3 regions of the Oceanisphaera submarina genome follow, and region 3 is predicted to be linked to each of the others. Evidence: riboswitches for the same ligand, from Rfam matches in the RefSeq annotation. Region 3 holds a riboswitch; each other region holds the start of a gene.

Region 1 (4,440 bases), on a different contig from region 3:
GCCGATTTGCTCGACCCAGTCAGAGACCTGATCGTAGCTTAAGCGGGCCTGGGAGCGAATGCGGGCGGCGAAGAATTCGGCCTTGCCGGACACCTTGCCGTCAAAGTCGATAAGCAGACGGGCACAGAGGGCCGGACGCTCTACCCCTTCCTGCAGCGAACAGAGTTCGTCGGCCAGGGTGCGGGGCAGCATGGGAATGTTGCGGCCGGGCAGATAAACGGTAAAGGCGCGTTCGGCGGCGACGCGGTCCATTTCGCTGTCGTGGGCGACATAAGCGGTCGGATCGGCGATGGCAACGGTCAGTTCCCAGGCGTTATCCAGCTTCTTCACGCTCAGGGCATCATCCATATCCAGCGTGGATTCGCCATCGATGGTGAAGAAGGGCACCTCGGTAAGATCCTGACGCGGCAGTGTGTCTTCCAGCGTTTGCCATTCGGCTCTGTCTTCCGGAGCCTGATTGGCCAGCTTGTTGCGGGCCAGCACCACCCACCAGGGGGCGATGGGGTCCTCAACGCCGGCAATCACTTCTACCACGCTTGCGAAGAAACCGTTGTTGTCTTTCAGCGCGTGGCGGGTAAGTTCGCCCAGCACCCAGTCGCCTTCTTTCAGGCTTTTTTCGTCCAACCCCTTGATGGCGCGTGCCTTGATGGCATCTTTCATCAACGGATGATCGGGCACGATATTGAGCCGATCACGGAACCACTTCACCCGGGCCACAAAGCGGGTCACACCGGCCTCGATCAGGGTCTCGGGTTCAACCAGTTCGCGATCGTTTTCGGTACGCACCACGGCGGTAATGTGATCGCCATGCATCACTTTTTTCATGTGCGGCGGCGGAATAAAGAAGCTTTCTTTCTCGCTTACTTCGAGAAAACCAAAACCTTTGGAGGTGCCTTTCACGATGCCTTCTTTAATGGGAAGGGTTTCGCGGATCTGTTGCTTGAGCTGGGCCAGCAGGGGGTTGTTTTGAAACATAAGTAAAGACCTGTCGAAATATGCGCCTGACTATACGGATTTACCCCCCCGATGCCAAGGAAACCTTGGTGCTAGCCGTGGCGCTGGATCAGCCTGAGTCTGGCCATGTCGGGGCGGCCCTTATCGTCCATCCCCTGATCCAGCAGGTAGCGCAAACGGCCCAGTGCGGCCGGCCGGCCCGGATTCCACTGTTGCGAGAGGTGGGCCAGCTGGCGGCAGCCCAGGCCGCTTTCCAGGCTGTCGGCTAGCATCACCTCCAGCCCCTGTCGGCGGGCCTGCTCGATCAGCTGCCGACACAGCGCCAGCCCGCCCAGCTGGCTGGGTCTCAGCACCAAGGCCTTGAGTTCGTCGAATACGCAATAGTCGGTGCCGGCATAACGGGCGAGGTCGAAAGCCACCGGCCAGCCGTGTCGTTCGGCCAGTTGCTGGCCCGCATCCATGTCGGCGGCCGGGTCCAGCAGCCAGTCGACTCGTTCGCCGTCGATTCGCTGCCACAGGCCGGTCATTTGTTCCGGCGACAGCCGACCGCCCGCGTCCAGCACCAGCCGTAACGAAGGGGCCAGCAGGGTAAGCTCGCGCACCAGGCCTGCATCGTGTTGCACATCGCCGGTCAGGGTAAGCCAGGCTCGGCTCGGATGCTCCCGGCGGCAGCGCCAGGAGCGAATGATGGGGTCGCGGGCGCCTTCCAGCAGCGGCAGTGAAGACGCGGTGTCACCGTCCATTTCGCTTACTCCGGCCAGGGCGCAGTCCAGCCCGAACTGCACCGAGGGCAGGCGGGCGCCATGTTCTCGACCCTGGCTCAGCCGCCGGCAGGCGGCCAGCACATCCTGCTCGGCATCGACCAGCGATTCGCCGGGCAGGGGCGCGATTTCGCCCCAGTGGCCGTTAATATCCACATAAAAACCCCGGCGCCGGCTCAGGGAAGTCCCGTTAATGGCCAGTCGCATGGTCAGGGGAAGTTCATAGGCATAAACTGCAATCTGCATGTGAGGGTCCCGTCAGGCTCGTCAGAGGTATCTTTGGATGAAAATAACATGAGGTTTGGTCACAGGGTAGCGTCTTGCATCGGAGTGGTGCATTTTCGGCGGCCGTGTTGGCGGTACAAACAGGCGACGCCGGAGCGGATTTTTTGTCTTCTGTTGATCAAGCGGTAAAAACCACCATGAATCCAATGCTTAAATGTTTCATTGTGGTTAATTTTTTATAGACCACATGTCGAGTAATGGCTTTGCTTTTGTGAGCCGAGTCTGTTTATACTGGCCACCATCTTGTCGGAGTGCTCTATACGGGCTGAGACCACGAAAGTGGGATCCGTTGAACCTGATCAGGCTAATACCTGCGTAAGGGAAACAAGTGAGAACCTGGCGCCATACCTCTTCTTCTGCCGAGTTCTTCCTCAACACTCCTGGCAAGCATTTTCACCCTCAATGGATTCGAAGTGAGATTGCTATGTCAAAAATAAACCGTCGTGAAGTTCGCAGCCAGGCTCAGGAATTTATCGATAACCTGAAAGGCGAGCATTTCCCTAATTCCCGCCGCATTCACATCGAAGGCTCGCGCCCGGACATCAGGGTCGGCATGCGCGAAATTCATCTGGCCGACAGCTTCAAGGGCGGCACCGAAGAAAACCCCATTCTCGAGCCCAATGCGCCGGTTCCGATCTACGACACCGCCGGCCCCTATGGCGATCCCGAGGCAGAGCTGGATGTACGCAAGGGCCTGCCCCAGATGCGTCGTCAGTGGATTCTGGAACGCAACGACACCGAGGAACTGGAAAGCGTCACCTCCGAGTTTACCCAGCAGCGTATGGCCGATGATGGCCTGGATCACCTGCGTTTCGAGCATATGCCCAAGCCGCGCAAGGCCAGGGCCGGAGCCTGTGTGACCCAGCTGCACTATGCCCGTAAAGGCATCATCACCCCAGAGATGGAATACATTGCCATCCGCGAGAACATGGGCCGCGAGCGGGTGCGGGACGAAATGCTGCTGCAACAGCATCCGGGCCAGAACTTCGGTGCCAACCTGCCGGAGAGCATTACCCCCGAATTCGTGCGCAAGGAAGTCGCCGAAGGCCGCGCCATCATTCCGGCCAACATCAACCATGCCGAGTCCGAGCCGATGATCATCGGTCGCAACTTCCTGGTGAAAATCAACGCCAACATCGGCAACTCGGCGGTGACTTCATCCATCGAAGAGGAAGTCGAGAAGCTGGTGTGGGCCACCCGCTGGGGCGCCGATAACGTGATGGATCTGTCTACCGGTCGTTATATTCATGAAACCCGGGAATGGATACTGCGCAACAGCCCGGTACCCATAGGCACAGTGCCCATCTACCAGGCGCTGGAAAAGGTGAACGGCGTGGCCGAAGACCTGACCTGGGAAGTGTTTCGCGACACCCTGATTGAACAGGCCGAGCAGGGGGTGGATTATTTCACCATCCACGCCGGCGTGTTGCTGCGTTACGTGCCCATGACCGCCAAGCGGGTGACCGGTATAGTGTCTCGTGGTGGCTCCATCATGGCCAAGTGGTGTCTGTCGCATCACAAGGAAAGCTTCCTCTACGAACATTTCCGGGAAATATGTGAAATCTGTGCCGCCTACGACGTGTCTCTGTCGCTGGGTGACGGCATGCGTCCCGGCTCCATCGCCGACGCCAACGACGAAGCCCAGTTTGCCGAGCTTTATACCCTGGGCGAGCTGACCAAGGTGGCCTGGGAATACGACGTGCAGGTGATGATCGAAGGCCCGGGTCACGTGCCCATGCACATGATCAAGCGCAATATGGAAGAGCAGCTGGAGCATTGTCACGAGGCGCCCTTCTATACACTGGGCCCGCTGACCACAGATATAGCCCCCGGCTACGACCACTTCACCTCCGGCATCGGTGCCGCCATGATCGGCTGGTTTGGTTGCGCCATGCTCTGCTACGTGACCCCGAAAGAGCATCTGGGTCTGCCGAACAAGGAAGACGTCAAGCAGGGCTTGATCACCTACAAGATTGCGGCCCATGCCGCCGACCTGGCGAAAGGCCATCCGGGCGCGCAAATCCGCGACAACGCCATGTCCAAGGCGCGCTTCGAGTTCCGTTGGGAAGATCAGTTCAACCTGGCGCTGGATCCGCAGACCGCCCGATCCTATCACGACGAAACCCTGCCGCAGGAATCCGGCAAGGTGGCCCACTTTTGTTCCATGTGCGGACCCAAGTTCTGCTCCATGAAGATCACCCAGGAAGTGCGTGACTATGCTGCCGCCCAGGAGGCCATAGCGGTGCAGCTGGTAGACATGGACGGTAATCATGAAACCGTGGTCGCCGGCATGGAGCAGATGGCGGAAGAATTCAAGAAACGCGGCGGTGACTTGTATCACCAGGCCGACAAACTGGAGCGAGAAGCTTTATGACAAAACCCATCGTCTGGACCATCGCCGGTTCCGACTCGGGCGGCGGGGCCGGCATTCAGGCCGACC
Region 2 (4,440 bases), on a different contig from region 3:
CGTTGCCCCGGCTTTGGTCTGGCCGCTTTGTCCGCTTTGCCAATGGTCAGCATCATACCGATAACATGATCGTCGGGTAGCCGGATTAGCTCGGCAACACGTTGGGTGTCAAAACCGATCATGGGACAGCTGTCGTAGCCCATGGCCTTGGCCGCCAGCATGGCGGTTTGTGCCACAATGCCAACCGAGCGAATCGCCTCGTCACGTTGCAGTTGAGGCCGGTCTGCATAGAAGCCGTGAATCATCGACAACATGAGGTCACGAGTGTCGGTGGCAACATGGCGCCAGCAATGTTCGGGGTTGCGTTGCCAGGCCTGGGTATCGGCACAAAGCACCAGTAGCAGCGAAGCATCGGTTACCTGTGTTTGATCCCAGGCGGCTTCTCGCATTTCGGCGCGCAGCTGTGGGTCTTCCACCTGCACAAAACGCCAGTGCTGCAGATTAAAGGAGGTGGGAGCCTGCAACATATATTGGAACAACCGCTCAATATCGGCATCAGGCATGACGAAGGCAGGATCATATTGTTTGACTGAACGGCGTGCCATGATGGCGTCGAGGGTGTGCATGTCGTTTTTCCTGTGAATCATTCAAGTTGGTGGCCAGTATTTCATGTGCAAAAATGAAGAAAAACAGAATGGACGCATAGGTTATGTGCATAAATGCACGGCAGGATGACTGGCATGAAATTTACACCGCCTATCAGGTGGCCCAGCTGGGTTCGCTGAGCGCGGCGGCTCAGCAGCTTGAGGTGCATCACAGTACCGTGCTGCGGCGCATCAATGCGCTGGAGGCCAAGATGGGCACTCGTCTGTTTCATCGTCATGCCCGGGGGTATGCAGTGACCGAGGCCGGGCAGGCATTGTTGACCGCAGCCGCTCAGGCCGAAGAGACGTTTAGCCGGATGCGCGCCCGGGTGAACGAAAGCGAAGCCCTGGCGGGTACCTTGATCCTCACCTCGGTCAACAACCTGGTGCCTTACCTGACGCCCTTGCTGGCCGAGTTTCAGCAACTGCACCCTAATATCCGGCTGGAATACGCCGCCGACAGCCGGGTCTTCCGGCTGGAACAGGGTGAAGCCCATGTTGGGATTCGTTCGGTATTCAAACCGGAAGATCCAGACTATGTGGTGCAGCGCCTGACCCGGACCACGGGTACCCTTTATGCCAACCGCGAATACCTGCGCCGCCATGGCCGCATGTCGTCTCTGGAAGATATAGAAGGGCACCGCTTTATCGGTACTACCAGGCCGCGTCCCGGCAGTATGTACATGCGCTGGATGGAGCAGCGAGTGCCACCGGAGCAGATTTTTTACCGGGTGCAGGACTTCACCGGCTTTGTTCCTGCCCTTCAGGCCGGGATGGGGTGCGGGCCGCTGAGTTGCTGGCATGCCAGCCTGGCGCCCGAGTTGCAACCTCTGCTGACTCCTCCCGAGGAGTGGGCTCACGATCTCTGGCTGACCAGTCACGGCGATTTGCATCGCACCGCCAAGGTGCAGGCCTTTACGCAGTTCCTCAAGCGGAGGATCGCCGAGCGTCAGAATGACTTTATGCCGGCTTAAGGCTGAAATAAAAAACGCGGCCTAAGCCGCGTTATTACTTCGGCTGAGAGGCTGGCTTATTTCACCATCCAGTCGATGGTTTCACCGGCGCGGATCGGCACCAGCTGGTCGCCGCCCAGCGGCAGGGTGGGGTCAACGGTCCAGCTTTCTCTCACCAGGGTGATGGTGTCGGTATTGCGGGGCAGGCCGTAGAAGTCGGGGCCATGGTGGCTGGTAAAGGCTTCCAGCTTGTCCAGCGCGCCGGCTTCTTCGAAGGCTTCGGCATACAGCTCCACGGCGGCGTGGGAGGTGTAGGCTCCGGCACAGCCGCAGGCGGCTTCCTTGCGGTGCTGGAAGTGCGGAGCCGAATCAGTACCCATGAAGAATTTCTTGTTGCCGCTGGCGGCCGCCCGTACCAGCGCCTGCTGGTGGGTGTTGCGCTTGAGAATGGGCAGGCAGTAGAAGTGCGGCCGGATGCCGCCCGCCAGCATGTGGTTGCGGTTGAACAACAGGTGGTGAGCGGTGATGGTGGCCGCCACGTTGGCGCCGGCCTGCTCCACGAAGTTCACCGCGTGTTCGGTAGTGATGTGCTCGAGCACGATTTTCAGTCCGGGGAAGTCGCGTACCACATCCGGCAGCACGGTCTCGAGGAACACTTTCTCCCGGTCGAAGATGTCGATGCGGGAGTCGGTCACTTCACCGTGTACCAGCAGCAGGGTGCCGGTTTCCTGCATGGCTTCCAGCACCGGGTAGATGTTTTTCACATCGGTCACGCCCGAATCGGAGTTGGTGGTGGCACCGGCCGGATAGAGCTTGCAGGCCACAATCTTGCCGGTGGCCTTGGCCTTGCGGATTTCCTGCGGGTCTGTTTTATCGGTCAGGTAAAGGCTCATCAGCGGCTCGAACCGGCTGCCCTTTGGGCGTACCGCCAGGATGCGATCGTAGTAGGCCAGTGCCAGCTCGGTGGTGGTGGCCGGCGGCAGCAGGTTGGGCATCACGAGGGCGCGGCCCAGATAGCGGCTGGCATCGCGCACCGTGTCTTTGAGTTGTTCGCCATCGCGCAGGTGCAGGTGCCAGTCGTCGGGGCGGGTGATAGTCAGTGTGGTCGTTTTTACGGTCATAGTCGGCTCGGCGTGTTATCCATTACATCCAGATGTTCATTATCCACTTAGCGGCGGTTTTCACCAAATCTGCTGAAGCCTTAAGCCGCTCGGGCTGCTGATCGCTTCCGGCTTAAGGCTTACAGCTCCCCTCTGGTGTGTTATGGTCTGGGAGTGACACGGGGTGTCTTGCGGGCAAGGCCGGCAGGGCTGAGATAACACCCGTCGAACCTGATCCAGTTCATACTGGCGAAGGGATGTCAGCCTTTCGGCTATCGGCATATTCTGCCAGTCCATGCCTTCGCCTCTAACAAGAGGTAGCGATGCAAATGTCCATCAATCTGAACGAACAGCTGGTGCTGGTTACCGGCGGTGCCCGTGGCCTGGGCGAGCACCTGGTGCGCGCCTTTCTGCGTGAAGGTGCGCGGGTGGTGATCAACTATCTGCACAGCGCCGAGGCGGCAGCAAAGCTGGCGGCGGAAGCCCCCGGTCGTGCGCTGGCACTGCAGGCCGACGTGACCGATGCGGTTGCGGTGCAGGCGTTGTTTGCACAGGCTCATGAACATTTTGGCAGCCCGATCACCACCGTCATCAACAATGCCCTGCCGGCCTTTTCGTTCAATGGCGACGCTCGGCCGCATGCCGGTCAACTGCGCTGGGAAGATCTCAACCAACAGCTGGAAGGCGTGGTCAAAGGCGCCCTCAACACCACACAGGCGGCCTTGCCCGGCATGCGCGAGGCGGGCTTCGGTCGCATCGTCAACGTGGGCACCAATTTGTTCCAGAACCCGGTGGTGCCCTACCACGACTACACCGCCGCCAAGGCGGCGCTGCTGTCGCTGACCCGTACCCTGTCGCAGGATCTGGGCCCGGACGGCATTACCGTCAACATGGTGTCCGGCGGCCTGCTGCGCACCACCGATGCGTCTGCCGCCACCCCGGAAGCGGTATTCGACTACATCGCCGCCAACACCCCGCTGCGGCGGGTGACCACGCCGGCGGAATTTGCCGACGCCACCCTGTTCTTCGCCTCGTCCTGGTCCCGTTCGGTCACCGGCCAGAACCTGGTGGTCGACGGCGGCCTGGTGAAAAACTGATGGCGGCCCAGAATCAAGACCAGCGCATGATGCACCTGAACCTGTTTCTGTTCGGGTGCGGCCATCACAGGGCGGCCTGGCGTCACCCCGACTCGGCGGTGGAGCAGTTGGGTGATATTCGTTATTACGAGCGGCTGGCGCAGACCGCCGAGCGCGGCAAGCTGGATGCGGTATTCTTTGCCGACGGCCAGTCCACCGGCAATGTGGCGGACGGCAGCTACTGGTTTCTGGAGCCGCTCACCGCCATGGCGGCCATGAGCCGGGCCACGGATCGCATTGGCTTTATCAGCACCGTCTCCAGCACCTTTTTCACCCCCTTTCATGCCGCCCGCATGATGGCGTCGCTGGATCATATTTCCAACGGCCGCATGGGCTGGAACGTGGTGACCTCCATGTTCGACGTGGAAGCCCGCAACCACGGCTATGAGTCGATGCCGGCCCATGCCGAGCGATATCGCCGGGCCGAGGAGTTTGTGGCTGCGGTGATCAAGCTGTGGGACTCCTGGCAGGCAGACGCCCTGGTGATGGACCGCGCCGGCCACTACGCCGATCCTGAAAAAGTGAACCCCATCAACCATCACGGCGACTTCTTCCTGGTGGACGGCCCACTCAATGTGCCGCGTCCGCCCCAGGGCCATCCGGTGCTGTTTCAGGCCGGCGCCTCGGATCAGGGCCGGGCACTGGCCGCCCAATGCGCCGAGGCCAT
Region 3 (4,440 bases):
TCGGCCGCCGGTGCACCGTCGATGGCGGTCACCGCCGCCTGCAGCAGAGGAGACACCAGGCCTGGCATCAATCCCAGCAAGAGGCCGACGATGGCCAGCAGGGTAAAGCCCAGCCGCATCGACAGCGGCGCTTCGTGGGGCGTTTTCGGCGTGGGCTTCAAGGCCCCGTAAAAGGGTTTGATCGCCACCAGGGCAGCCGCCGCCACTATGCCGATGGCGGTGATCACCGACAACCCGATCAACAGGTTCGATAACCAGGGCGCGCCCAGCGCCGATTCGAACATCAGCTCCTTGGCGATAAAACCGAACAGGGGCGGAATACCGGCCAGCGACAACGCCGCCAGGGTGATGAACAGCGCCGTCTGCGGCATGTGTTTTCGCAGGCCACCCAGCTCGCGCACATCCTTGGTGCCGGTGGCGTGGTCCAGAGTGCCCGCCGCCATGAAGAGCGCGCCCTTATAGAGCGCATGGGCCAGCAGGAACACCATGGCCGCTTCCAGCGCATGGGGCGTGCCAATACCGATAAGCATGGTCAGGGTGCCCAGAGCCATGATGGTGGAAAAGGCGAGAATACGCTTGAGATCCGTGCTGCACACCGCCATCAGGGCGCCGACCGTCATGGTCACGCCGCCAAACAGCGACAGGGTCAGCATCCAGGCCTCGCTGCCCGCCATCATCGGCTGCAGCCGGGCCATCAGGTAGACTCCGGCCTTGACCATGGTGGCCGAATGCAGATAGGCACTGACCGGGGTCGGCGCCGCCATGGCGTTGGGCAGCCAGAAATGAAAAGGGGTCTGGGCCGACTTGGTGAAGGTGCCCAGCAACACCAGCACCATCATCGCCAGAAACAGCGGGTGCTGCTGTATGTTGGTGCCTCCGGCCAGCAGCTCGTTCAGCTCGAAGCTGCCGCCGATGCTCCCCAGCAGGATCAAGCCGGCCATCAGCGCCAGGCCTCCGCCGGCGGTGATAAAGAACCCCTGCAGCGCCGCCTTGCGGGCCTTTTCCTGTTCGTGGTTGAAACCGATCAGCAAATAAGAGGTAAAGCTGGTCAGCTCCCAGAATACAAACAGGGAAATCAGGTTGCTGGACAGCACCAGCCCCAGCATGGCGGACATGAAGGCCAACAGATACATCAGCAACTTGTGAATATCTTTATGGCCCTGCAGGTAGCGGCCTGCATAGATAAAAATCAGGGTGCCAATACCGGTGATCAGCAGCGCAAACATCAGGCTGAGGCCATCGACCATGAAATTGAGGTTGATCCCCAGACTGGGGATCCATTCATGACTGAACAGCACCACCTGGCCGCTGGTCACCTGCGGCCAGAACGTCAGGAAATACCCGAACAGGGCGGCTGGCAGCACCGCCAGGCACCAGCCAATTTTCACCCCCATAACGGGGGTCAGTCGTGGCACCAGCATCGCCAGAATAAAACCAGCTATAACAGCAACAAGCATGAGAAAAACGCCTCCTTTCCATGCCGGTTCAGGCAATAGAATGAGCTAAGAGAGAGGGGAGAAAAGCACAGCGCACAGACTATAGTAAGGAAGTGTTTCGATTGGTTTTCAATCAGTTAATCGATTTTTTTTTGAGTTTTTATGGCGGCCGATATTACAAGCCGCCCCGATAAAACACAAGCAGAGCCGGACGCGCCGACTCTGCTGCCGATAAATCCCGGAGCGCAGCTCAGCGATCGAAAAAATGCTCCACCGGCCCCCGCCCCTGGCCGATGCGCAGCGTGCTACCGGCCAGAATGGCTCTGTCGATATAATGCTTGGCGCTGGACACCGCCAGATCCATGGACAGTCCCTGGCCCAGATAGCAGGCCAGCGCCGCCGACAGGGTGCAGCCGGTACCGTGGGTATTGGCGGTGATCACCCTGGGGGTATCGAAACAGCGTACCTCGCCGCCCCTCAGCAACCAGTCCGGGCTGCGCGACTCCTGCTGCAGAAAACCGCCCTTGAGCAGCACGGCGGCACAGTCCAGACCGGCCAGCCCCTCGAACAGGGACTCCACTTCGGACAGGGTCGCCGGCAGGGGGCTGCCGATCAGCGTCGCCGCCTCCGGCAGGTTGGGGGTGATCACATCGGCCAACGGCAGCAATTCTGCTCGCAGGCTGTTCACCGCCTCTTCGGCCAGCAGCATGTCACCATTGGCGGTGACCATCACGGGGTCCACCACCAGGTGGGCCGGACGATAACGCCGCAACACCTCGGCCACGGTATTGATGGTGGCGCTGTCACCGAGCATGCCGACCTTGACCGCAGTGACCTGCAGGTCACCGAATACCGCCTCCAGCTGGGCCCGTATCATCTCCTGGGGCACCGGATGAACGGCGCTGACACCACGGGTGTTCTGGGCAGTAAGGGCGGTAATCACCGAGCAGGCATAGCCGCCGGTGGCAGAAATGGCCTTGATGTCGGCCTGAATACCGGCACCGCCGCCGCTGTCGGATCCGGCGATGGTGAGTACTATCGCTTTGTGATTCACAGGTTTCTGACTTGAGGGGGTGTGACTGGGCATATCCTTATGGTCCTCCGGGCGAAGGAACCACCGGCAAACTGACGTTTACCCGTTAGTTCCCTACGCCAGCATTAACTGGATCAGGTACAGCGGGTCCGGTTCAAAGACCGTCTCAGCCTTGCGGCCCCCCGACTAACAGCCTTCGATGATAACGACCCCGGCTGGCAAATGCCAGCCAGAAGCCGTGAGGAGTAAATGGTGAGGCGTGAGGTGTTTTCCTTCTCACTCTTCACGCAATAGTTAATGCGCCTGATCCCAGTTGTCGCCTTCGCCGGCTTCCACCAGCAGGGGGACATCCAGGCTGGCGGCCTGCTCCATCAGCGCGCGGATCTGTTCCTTGAAGTCCGCGACCTTGTCTGCCCGGATTTCGAACACCAGTTCATCGTGCACCTGCATCAGCATGCGTACCTCATCATCCGCCTGTTGCTCCAGCCAGCCGGCGACCTTGATCATCGCCTTCTTGATGATGTCGGCGGCGGTACCCTGCATGGGGGCATTGATGGCGGCTCGCTCGGCCCCCTTGCGGCGGGCGCCGTTCTTGGCGTTTATTTCCGGCAGATACAGCCGGCGACCGAACAGGGTGGACACATAGCCCTTGTCGGCGGCCAGGGTGCGGGTGTCTTCCATGTAGCGCAACACACCGGGATACCGCTCGAAATAGATATCCATGTAGCTCTGTGATTCGGCACGGGGAATGCCGAGCTGGCGCGACAGTCCGAAGGCGCTCATGCCGTAGATCAGGCCGAAGTTGATGGCCTTGGCCCGGCGACGCTGTTCGGTAGTCACCTGCTCCAGCGCCACGCCGAATACCTCGGCGGCGGTGGCCTTGTGGATATCCAGCCCCTGGGCGAAGGCGTCCAGCAGGCCCTTGTCCCGGGACAGGTGCGCCATGATACGCAACTCAATCTGGGAGTAATCCGCCGCCACCAGCTTGTAACCGGGTGCCGCCACGAAGGCCTGGCGAATACGCCGCCCTTCCGCGGTACGGATGGGGATATTCTGCAGATTGGGATCGGAAGACGACAGGCGGCCGGTGGCGGTATTGGCCTGATGATAAGAGGTATGAATACGGCCGCTGTGCTCGTTGACCATCTGCGGCAGCTTGTCGGTATAGGTGGACTTGAGCTTGCTCAGACCCCGGTATTCCATCAGCAGTTTAGGCAACGGATAGTCCAGGGCCAGCTCCTGCAGCACCTCTTCGGCGGTAGACGGCGCTCCTTTGGGGGTTTTCTTCAACACCGGCAGTTCGAGCTTGTTGAACAGAATCTCGCCCAGCTGCTTGGGAGAGCCCAGGTTGAAGGGTTCGCCGGCCAGCTCGAAGGCTTCCAGCTCCAGTTCTTTCAGCCGCTTGGCAATCTCGTCGCTCTGAACGGCCAGCAGGCCGCTGTCGATGCCGACCCCCGTGTATTCCATCTGCGCCAGAATCGGTACCAGCGGCATTTCGATATCACTGAACACCTGCTGCAGCTCGGGATCGGCGGCAAGCATCGGCGTCAGGTGATGATGCAGCCGCAGCGTGATATCGGCGTCTTCCGCCGCATAGGGGCCGGCCTGCTCCAGCGGTATCTGGTTGAAGGTCAGCTGTTTGGCGCCCTTGCCCGCAATCGACTCGAACGAGATGGTGTTATGGTTGAGGAAAAACGCCGCCATGCTGTCCATGTCGTGCCGGGTCTGCACCGAATTGAGCACATAGGACTCCAGCATGGTATCCAGCCCAATACCCTTCAATTCGATGCCGTGATTTTTCAGCACATTGGCATCGTACTTCAGGTTCTGGCCCAACTTGATGAGCCGCTCGTCTTCCAGCAGCGGCTTGAGCGCTCCCAGTACTACAGCTTCACTCAGCTGCTCGGGCGCATCCAGATAGTCGTGCCCGAAGGGGACATAGGCCGCCTGGCCCGGCTCGATGGCAAAAGA

The links. A riboswitch is a leader RNA that binds a small molecule or an ion and turns the genes downstream of it on or off. The one in region 3 is predicted to bind thiamine pyrophosphate.
Region 1: linked by a shared signal. The riboswitch ahead of thiC (phosphomethylpyrimidine synthase ThiC) and the one ahead of thiD (bifunctional hydroxymethylpyrimidine kinase/phosphomethylpyrimidine kinase) in region 3 are both predicted to bind thiamine pyrophosphate.
Region 2: linked by a shared signal. The riboswitch ahead of ACLEIV_RS10390 (3-oxoacyl-ACP reductase) and the one ahead of thiD (bifunctional hydroxymethylpyrimidine kinase/phosphomethylpyrimidine kinase) in region 3 are both predicted to bind thiamine pyrophosphate.

Annotation. Positions count from the first base shown of each region.
Region 1 is NZ_JBKGFN010000004.1:9,584-14,023, forward strand. It holds gene ACLEIV_RS05325 (exoribonuclease II) at 1-975, opposite strand, end outside; gene ACLEIV_RS05330 (o-succinylbenzoic acid (OSB) synthetase) at 1,047-1,961, opposite strand; TPP riboswitch at 2,238-2,341, shown strand; gene thiC (phosphomethylpyrimidine synthase ThiC) at 2,425-4,374, shown strand; gene thiE (thiamine phosphate synthase) at 4,371-4,440, shown strand, end outside.
Region 2 is NZ_JBKGFN010000009.1:98,998-103,437, reverse strand. It holds gene ACLEIV_RS10405 (nitroreductase family protein) at 1-566, opposite strand, end outside; gene ACLEIV_RS10400 (LysR family transcriptional regulator) at 650-1,558, shown strand; gene pyrC (dihydroorotase) at 1,615-2,658, opposite strand; TPP riboswitch at 2,808-2,912, shown strand; gene ACLEIV_RS10390 (3-oxoacyl-ACP reductase) at 2,961-3,734, shown strand; gene ACLEIV_RS10385 (LLM class flavin-dependent oxidoreductase) at 3,734-4,440, shown strand, end outside.
Region 3 is NZ_JBKGFN010000005.1:175,445-179,884, forward strand. It holds gene ACLEIV_RS07355 (putative monovalent cation/H+ antiporter subunit A) at 1-1,457, opposite strand, end outside; gene thiD (bifunctional hydroxymethylpyrimidine kinase/phosphomethylpyrimidine kinase) at 1,687-2,490, opposite strand; TPP riboswitch at 2,564-2,664, opposite strand; gene polA (DNA polymerase I) at 2,764-4,440, opposite strand, start outside.